Methanococcus maripaludis: one gene and its partners. Each later gene encodes a partner of the first gene's protein in a complex. Links are inferred from orthologs where the notes say so. Each region holds a gene or a part of one and is shown in the gene's direction. Other genes may lie near its edges.

Evidence for each region. Proteins that work in one complex are often made in the same cells at the same time.
Region 2: HNP90_RS07230 (region 1) and HNP90_RS00955 share a complex: the UniProt entries of both Methanocaldococcus jannaschii proteins name them as parts of the RNA polymerase complex. The link is inferred for Methanococcus maripaludis from one-to-one orthologs.
Region 3: HNP90_RS07230 (region 1) and HNP90_RS00790 share a complex: the UniProt entries of both Methanocaldococcus jannaschii proteins name them as parts of the RNA polymerase complex. The link is inferred for Methanococcus maripaludis from one-to-one orthologs.

Annotation. Positions count from the first base shown.
Region 1 is NZ_JACDUL010000003.1:359,864-363,049, forward strand. The notes cover bases 168-3,046. They hold HNP90_RS07230 (RNA polymerase Rpb4 family protein), read left to right. Parts: upstream 168-1,384; coding sequence 1,385-1,708; downstream 1,709-3,046. Other genes in these bases: HNP90_RS07220 (tRNA pseudouridine(54/55) synthase Pus10), read left to right, coding at 168-957; HNP90_RS07225 (50S ribosomal protein L21e), read left to right, coding at 1,043-1,336; HNP90_RS07235 (DUF655 domain-containing protein), read left to right, coding at 1,810-2,394; HNP90_RS07240 (glycosyltransferase family 4 protein), read left to right, coding at 2,414-3,046. Outside these bases: more of HNP90_RS07220, read left to right, coding at 1-167; more of HNP90_RS07240, read left to right, coding at 3,047-3,186. UniProt on the Methanocaldococcus jannaschii protein: DNA-dependent RNA polymerase (RNAP) catalyzes the transcription of DNA into RNA using the four ribonucleoside triphosphates as substrates. This subunit is less well bound than the others.
Region 2 is NZ_JACDUL010000001.1:180,234-183,060, forward strand. Bases 56-2,827 are described here. They hold HNP90_RS00955 (DNA-directed RNA polymerase subunit H), read left to right. Parts: upstream 56-1,209; coding sequence 1,210-1,446; downstream 1,447-2,827. Other genes in these bases: HNP90_RS00950 (homocysteine biosynthesis protein), read right to left, coding at 56-956; HNP90_RS00960 (DNA-directed RNA polymerase subunit B''), read left to right, coding at 1,530-2,827. Also shown: more of HNP90_RS00950, read right to left, coding at 1-55. UniProt on the Methanocaldococcus jannaschii protein: DNA-dependent RNA polymerase (RNAP) catalyzes the transcription of DNA into RNA using the four ribonucleoside triphosphates as substrates.
Region 3 is NZ_JACDUL010000001.1:150,789-153,614, forward strand. The notes cover bases 56-2,826. They hold HNP90_RS00790 (DNA-directed RNA polymerase subunit K), read left to right. Parts: upstream 56-1,238; coding sequence 1,239-1,415; downstream 1,416-2,826. Other genes in these bases: HNP90_RS00770 (50S ribosomal protein L13), read left to right, coding at 56-428; HNP90_RS00775 (30S ribosomal protein S9), read left to right, coding at 442-846; HNP90_RS00780 (DNA-directed RNA polymerase subunit N), read left to right, coding at 885-1,091; HNP90_RS00795 (phosphopyruvate hydratase family protein), read left to right, coding at 1,447-2,382; HNP90_RS00800 (4Fe-4S dicluster domain-containing protein), read left to right, coding at 2,430-2,618. Also shown: more of HNP90_RS00770, read left to right, coding at 15-55. UniProt on the Methanocaldococcus jannaschii protein: DNA-dependent RNA polymerase (RNAP) catalyzes the transcription of DNA into RNA using the four ribonucleoside triphosphates as substrates.

The DNA of each region.
Region 1 (3,186 bases):
TTTTTAATCGGTACAAAACTTCCAAAAAGATTTAAAGAACTTGAAAATGAGATTGAAACTCCATTTATGGAAAGTATAAGGCAGGAATTTGGAAGAGAACTTGGAAAAGTAGTAGTACCATTAGTTAAAAGACGAGTTGACAAGGAAAATCCTGATATCGTAGTCATGGTAAATCCATACAATCAAAAAGTTACACTTCAAGTAAACCCCGTATTTATCAAAGGAAGATATAAAAAGCTAGTTAGAGGAATTCCGCAAAGCCACTGGCATTGCAGGTCTTGCAAAGGAAAAGGCTGTGAAAAATGTAACTTCACTGGAAAACAGTACATGACTTCAGTTGAAGAAATCATTGCAGAACCGTTTATGGATGTTATGAAAGGAAGTTCAGAAGCACTTCACGGTGCAGGGCGAGAAGACATTGATGTTAGAATGCTTGGAAATGGAAGGCCTTTTGTAATTGAAATAAAAGAGCCAAAGGTAAGAAAAGTTAATTTAGAAGAACTTGCTTCAAAAGTTAATGCATCTGAGACTGTTGAAATACTAAATGTCGAATACGGCCTTAAAAAAGACGTTCACTTCTTCAAAAATGAGCCCCATAAAAAAACATATCTTGCTCAAGTTGAGTGCGACGAAAAAGTGTCGAGTGAAGAAGTGGCTGAATTAGTAAATAAACTCGAAGATTTAGTAATTGACCAAAGGACGCCCGATAGGGTCTCACATCGAAGGGCTGACCTCGTGCGTGTACGTAAGGTATATAAAGCTTGGCCGCATATGATTGATGATTATAACTTTGAACTTAAGATATTCTGCGATGGCGGATTATACATCAAAGAACTCATTAGCAGCGATGAAGGGAGAACTACCCCTTCCGTTTCGGAATTGCTAAACAATAAATGCATCTGTAAATTTTTAGATGTTTTGGATGTTCACGACTATGATGATGTAGAAAATATCTAAAATAGAAATGGTTATATATTGGTAGTGAAAAAAAGGATAGACACTATGCCAATTATGTTCATGAAACACATTAGGAGGAATAACTATGCAAAAAAGTGAAGGATTTAGAAGCAAAACAAGATATAAACTTCAGAAACACCCAAGACAGAAAGGAATGGCTCCGTTAACAAGAGCTTTAAAATGCTACACCGAAGGAGACAGAGTTCACGTAGTACTCGACCCTTCAGTACAGAAAGGAATGCCGCACCCAAAATTCCACGGTAAAACTGGAGTTGTTGTTGCTCAAAGAGGAAGATCATTCTTAGTTAGAGTAAAAGATGGCGGAAAATACAAAGACATTATTGCTAGACCGCAACACTTAAGAGAATCTAAATTATAATTATTTTTAGATATCTTTTTTTTAGACTAATCTGTTTTGAGGGAGATTATGATTGGAAAAGAAATTATTTCCGAAAAGTACACAACAATTGCTCATGCAACCGAAATTATGGATGAAAGAGCAGGTTTTGACGAATTATCGTACGAACACGGTTGTTCACTCGACTATTTAAGAAAATTTTCAACAATAAGTAAAGAAGATGCTGACACCATGTTTGAACAGCTCACAAATTTAGGGCTAACTGAAAAAATGGCAGTTAAAATTATAGACTTACTTCCAGAAACAGAAGAAGACCTGAAAATCATATTTTACAGAGTCGATGTTCCTGAAAACAAGGACGACATTTTAGAAGTAGTTAGTAAATTCAAATAACGCTTTTCTACCATTTTATTATTGAAACAATTAGTTTTTTATTGAATTAACTCGATATTAAGTAATGTTATTTTAATTTCCAACATTTGATAGGTGTAAGTATGAGAGAGGGGCATGAACAAAATAAACGAGAGTTTGAAGAATACGCATACGTTTTGGACTTCTTAGAATATGGGTACCCTGACGATACTAGGCCACTTCACCAAAAAAAACCGATTGCACAAGCTTTTGGTGAAAAACAGTTTGTAATGATGGAATTAACATTTAAGGATAATCAGGTTGCAGATCTTGCAGAAAAACTCTATATCGGCAAGGGAAAAAGGGAAAAAGTAGAGTTCGTATCAAAAATGTTAAAATACGACCAACTAACCCCTACTGCAAAAACTGAACTTCTTCACGTAATAAAAGAAGCAGTTAAAGCCCAGGAAGAAAGATTCGTTGAATTTTTAAATAATTGTGGGCCACTTACAAACAGAATGCACACATTACAGTTACTTCCAGGAATTGGTAAAACATCAATGTGGAAAGTAATCGAAGAAAGGGAAATAAAAAAATTTGAAAGCTTTAAGGATTTTGAAGATAGAGTTAGGAAAAATATAGTTGATCCACTCGCAAAAAGAATTGAAGAGGAATTAAAAGAACCTCAAAAACATTATATCTTTGTAAAGTGGAAAATTAGCCACTAATCTCTTTTTTGGTGTTATTTTGAAAATATTACTTCCTTCAATATACTATCCATTTATTGGTGGAATTTCAATCCACGTTGAAAATTTAATAAAAAATTTAAACAAAATTGACTCTTTTGAATTTCATATTTTAAACTACAATTTTGATGTCACCATTGAAAATTCTTTTGAAAATGTTACAGTCCATAAAATTCCGTACTTTTCAAAATTAAGGGGCCCAAGCTACATTTTAAATGGATATAAACTCGGAAAAAAAATAATTAAGAATGAAAAAATAGATTTAATCCACAGCCACTATGCAGCACCACAGGGTTTTTTAGGGGCAGTTTTAGGAAAAAAATGCAATATTCCAACAGTTTTGACACTTCATGGAAGCGATGTATTGAATCTCTCAAAAAACACTTTTGGAAAATATTTTTTTGAATATGCACTTAACAATTCCGAAAAAATAATATGTGTTAGCGAATTTTTAAAAACTAATTTAAAAACAAATTTTAATATTGATTCGAACGTTATATACAACGGATTTGATGAAGAATTATTTAATCCTTCGAATAATGATTGCGATTACGGATTATTTGTCGGATCCCTTGTTGAACAGAAGGGAATCTTTTATTTTTTAGAAAGTATCAAAAATATCGATTTTACGTTTAAAATTATTGGTAATGGTCCATTATATAATAAAATATTGGATTTTATAAAATTAAACGAAATTAAAAACGTTGAATTACTTGGACCAAAAACACAAGCCGAAGTTTCAGAGTATTTAAAAAATTGCAGCTTTTTAATACT
Region 2 (2,827 bases), on another replicon or contig:
GCCTGTTTGTAATTAGTAACGCCCAGTTCAGGCCTATCCCTTCTAGGAATTCCGTAATCTAAAATCGGAACTGAGATATCTTCGTCTTTTATTGCACATGTTTTTGCAATTTCCGCGTTTAATACTGGAATCGGGATTCCAATTCCCATGTAAAGCGTGCTTCCATATTTAGGAATTGTTGCGCCCCTTAAATATTTAGTACTCATTTCTTTTAAGTCACCTTGAACCATTAAAGTTCCAAATCCACCATTTGGACTGTGTTGGGTTCCAGCACCGGTAATATACCCTTGTGCACCGCCTAAAAATATTTTTGTACCCATTCCTATAGTATTGTAAGTTTTTGTTTCCGTGTTAAAATCATTTTGTAGTGGGTTTAATTGGCCTGCACCAGAATAATTTAAGTTTCCAAATTCTGGAAGCAGTGCCCCCATGTAAGTGTATATTTTTTCTTCAGTACTGTTCGTAGCTCCGTTGTATGACTGGTAGCAATTTCTTGGATTTACCAAAATTGCCTGATTTAAATCATCTAGGGTTATTGTTGTTGAAACTTTTTTTCTAGGGTAACAGTCCGTTGTATAACCTTCAGCAACAAGCTCGATTTCTTTTCCTGCTACAAGGTCTTCAAGTACGTGAGAACCGCCGTATGAAATATCGATATCATCATCGCTATTAGTTTGAGCAGCCCCTAAATACGCATCAACTGCTGCAAGTCCAGAATATGCCTCAACACCATTCAAATATGTCTTGTACATTTTTATTGGTGGATCGGAGTGTCCAAAATTTAAAAATGCTCCGCTTGAACACATCGCTCCAAATGTACCTGTCGTAACTACATCTATTTCAACTGCCGCTTTTTCCGCACCCAGTTCGTCGACTATATCGATCATCTCTTCTGCAGTAACCACAACTGCATCGCCATTTCGTATCTTCTCATTAATTTCGTGAACGGTTTTCAAAATATCAACCTTAATTTTATATATTTAAAGCAGTGAATGTATAATATCTGGACAATAATCCATCGGGTTAGCTCTAGAGTATATATACACTATAATATATAACCGTATCACTATTTTGCTAACTTGAAATAATTTTAGAAATATATATAAAGATAGAAAATAATATATATGAGTTACCACTATTTTTCATGATATTAATATTATACGCATAAATTTATTTTTATAACTATTTTAAACAAATGGAGGCCAAACTGTGAAAGTATCATCACATGCAATGGTTCCGACACATGAGATTATTCCAAGAGAAGAAATACCCCTTTTACTCGAAAAATACAATATAAAATTGCAGCAATTGCCTAAATTGCTCGATACCGATCCACTTGTGCTCGAAGTTGAAGCAGCTCCTGGAGACGTTTTAAAAATAACAAGAATGAGTCCTACTGCAGGCGAAAGCACCTATTACAGATTAGTAATAGCAACTTCACTCTAAATTGCTGGTTAATACCTGCTAAATATTTTTTAAAATTTAAAATAAGCTATTATTCCTTTATCTAAAATCTATGGGGGAAAATCATGGAGTCCCGTGTCGTTGTTGATGCATTTTTTAAAGAAAACAGTTTAGTAAAACACCACATCGATTCCTACGATGATTTTGTGAAAAATAAAATTCAAAAGATCATCGATGAGGTAACTGGTGTCGAAACAGAAATTAAAGGAGGATACAAAGTATCCTTTGATAAAGTGAGAGTTACAAAACCAATAAATAAAGAAGCTGACGGTTCTGTAAAAGAAATAACACCTATGGAAGCGAGAATTAGAAACCTTGCATACTCTGCACCGCTTTACCTTGAAATGATACCGACAGTTGGCGAAGATGAAGAAGAAAAAGTGTTATCTCCTGTTGAAGTTTACATTGGAGAACTTCCGGTAATGCTTGGTTCAGAAATCTGCCACTTGTGCGGAAAATCAGAAGAAGAATTAATAAAATACGGCGAAGACACAAAAGATCCTTTAGGTTATTTTATTGTTAACGGTTCTGAAAAAGCAGTTGTTGCTCAGGAAGACCTTATTCCTAACAGAATTATATGTGAAAAGGTAGAAAAAAACAATAAAATCGTAGATATCGCAAAAGTATTTTCAACCAGACATGGATTTAGGGCATTATGTACTGTTGAGAGAAACCCAGATGGGTTATTAAATGTTTCATTCCCGGGAATGCCTAGCACAATTCCACTAGTTATATTGATGAGAGCACTTGGTGCAGAATCAGATAGGGAGATTATCGAATTAATTTCAGACGAACCAACAGTTGTCATGCAGTTAATTGCAAACTTACAGGAAGCAAGAGAAGAGCATGCAATAAACACGACTGAAGATGCACTCGAACATATCGGAAAAAGAGTAGCTCCAGGACAGCCTAAAGAGTACAAGTTAAAAAGAGCAGAAACTATTCTTTGCAACTATTTATTGCCACACATGGGCGTAGAATCTGCAAAATTAGGTGCTAAATGTAAATACCTTGGAAGAATGGCTAAAAATTCAATCGAACTCTACTTAGGATTAAGGGTTGAAGATGATAAGGACCACTATTCAAACAAAAGGTTAAAATTAGCTGGAGACTTGATGGAAGATTTATTTAGACATTCATTCAACCAGTTGATTAAAGATATCAAATATCAGCTCGAAAGACAAGCAATAAGAAACAAAGAACCTTCAATTCAAGCTGCAGTTAGAAGTGATGTTTTAACTGAAAGAATGAGACATGCGATGGCTACTGGAAACTGGGTAGGTGGAAGAACTGGGGTATCCCAACTTCTCGATAGGACCAGTTACCTTGCAACAGTATCCCAATTAAGAAGAGTTGTATCCCC
Region 3 (2,826 bases), on another replicon or contig:
ACGAAGGTGGAATTATGGTTGTTGTAAACGCTGAAAATGCAGTTGTTGGAAGATTAGCTTCATACGTTGCTAAACTTGCATTAAGCGGTGAAGAAGTAACCGTTGTAAACGCTGAAAAAGCAATTATGACTGGAAACAAAGAATACATATTCCAAAAATATGTACAACTCAGAACTAGAAAAAGTATTTCAAACCCTAAAAAAATGGGTCCAAAATATCCAAGAAGGCCTGACGACATCGTAAGAAGAGTTATCAGAGGAATGCTCCCATACAAAAAACCTAGAGGAGTAGAAGCTTTCAAAAACATTAAAATTGAAGTTGGAGTTCCTGAAGGAGTTTCTATCGACATTAACTTAGGTAGCGAACCAAACACAATCAAATATGTAACCGTTGGAGAATTGAGCCAATTCTTAGGCGCTAAATTCTAATTGAGGTGAAAGTGTGAAAGTAGTCCACACAGTAGGTAAAAGAAGAACCGCAATCGCAAGAGCTACTGCAAAAGAAGGTAGCGGTAAAATCAGAATTAACAAAAAACCATTAGAATTAATGGAACCTAAATACATCAAAATGAAATTAATGGAACCTGTTATCTTAGCAGGCGAAGCTTTAAGCAACATTGATGTAGATATTGATGTTAAAGGTGGCGGTATCGTAAGCCAAATGGATGCTACAAGAACCGCTTTAGGTAAGGCTATTGTTGAATTTACTGGTAAAATGGAATTGAAAGAAAAATTCTTAAGTTACGACAGAACATTACTTGTCAGTGATGCAAGAAGAACTGAACCACACAAACCAAGTAAGTCTTCAAAAGGTCCAAGAGCTAAAAGACAAAAATCATACAGATAATTATTTTTCTTTCCCTTTACGTTTTTTAGGTGGTAATAGTGATATTTCCAATCAGATGTTTTTCCTGTGGAGCTGTAATTTCGGAAGTCTATGAAGAATACAGAACTAGACTTAAAGATGGCGAAAACCCGGAAGAAATTTTAAACGACTTAGAAGTTAAAAAATACTGTTGTAGAAGAATGTTCGCATCCCACAGATTGGACAACGACAGAGAATTATTTGACGATATCGTCGAATACAAATAATTATTTATTATTTACTGATTACCTATCTATTCAGACGGGGCCGTGGGGTAGCCTGGCCATCCTGTGCGTCTGGGGGGCGTGCAACCCGAGTTCGAATCTCGGCGGCCCCACTTTTTATTAATCTATAAAGTCCTCTTGGGTGATTTTATGAAATTAACTAAATTTGAAACTGCACGATTAGTTGGTGCAAGATCCCTCCAAATTTCTGACGGTGCTCCACTCACAATCGAATCAGACAGAACTTCGTCATTAAACTTAGCTGAAGATGAAATAAAGCAGGGTAAACTCCCACTGTGTGTTAAAAAACAAGTCAAAAAAAATTAATTAACTATTTTAAACTCTTTGGGGGATTTTCGTGGAAAACAGTACATCCATAAAAAGAATAACTGCAAAGAAGGTTTTTAAAGACTCAAAAATTCAAGTAAGGATCGCTACATTGACCAATAAAGGTATTGGTTACGATGTAATAGATGCGGAAAATCCAGACTATGTAATTTCTGACGTCGAAAATGTAATTGCTCCAGAACTTGTTGGCTATCCTGCTTATGATCAAGATATTATTGATTCAATAATATGTGATACATCCGTAGACAGTCCCAAGGTTACAATGGGCACTTCTTTGAGTGTTGCAAGAGCCGCTGCAAACAGCGTTGAAATTCCATTATTTAAGCATATTGGTGGAGTATTATCTACAAACCTTCCAATTGTAGGATGTTCTTTAGTTTCAGACGGAATAAACCAGCTTTTGACTATTCCAATGGCAGAATCAATTGGCGAAATGATCTATATCTACAATAAAATATTATCTGAACTCTCTGAAGAATACGATTTTAGAAATAACTACGGGGAGTACGTTTCTAAAGATATTTTTAAAGATATTGGAAAATTCAAAGAAATTATTTCAAACATTTCTGAAGATGAAGATATCGAAATTTTATCCGGTGCAAAAATCTCCGAATTTAAAAAAGAAATTGAGGAACTCGATTATTTAGAAAGTTCTGAAATAATTGAATTCGATGGAATATTGTGTACTGAAAATATCGATGAAGAAGCGGATTTTTCGAAAATAGACCCTTATTCCATGGGAACTCTTACCGAAATGAATTATTATATCAATTACACGGTTGAAAAAGGATTAACTCCGACGATTTCCGGAAACAACACCTCATTCCCGCACTTAGCAATTGGATTTAAAGTTCCATTTTTACGTGCAAATATAAACTCAAAAGTATTAAACGAAATCTGGAACATTGAAAGGATTTTAAACAGCCCCAATATTACAAGATTTTAATACTTTAACTTTTAAAAAATATACTGTAAAAAAAATGAGGGGATAATATGAGTGTTGTAATTGATTACGATAAATGTAAAGGCCCAGAATGCGCTGAATGTGTAAATACCTGCCCTGTAGAAGTTTTTGAAATTCAAGGGAACAAAGTAGTTGTTGCAAGAGAATCAGACTGCACACTGTGCATGGTATGCGTTGATGTATGCCCAACTAATGCAATAACTGTAAAAGAAGACTAAATATTTATTTTTTAACTTAAATTATTCGGAATTTTCTTTTTTAACTCCGTCCATTTCATCGAGTACATCGAACAATTCTTCCCATGCATCTAAACTCAATTTTGCTTCGTCTTCACTCATTTTTTCAAGCGCGTATCCTGTGTGGATCAGCACATAATCTCCAATTTCAACGCCTTCTAGAAGTGCGAGTTTTGCTTTTTGTTTTACA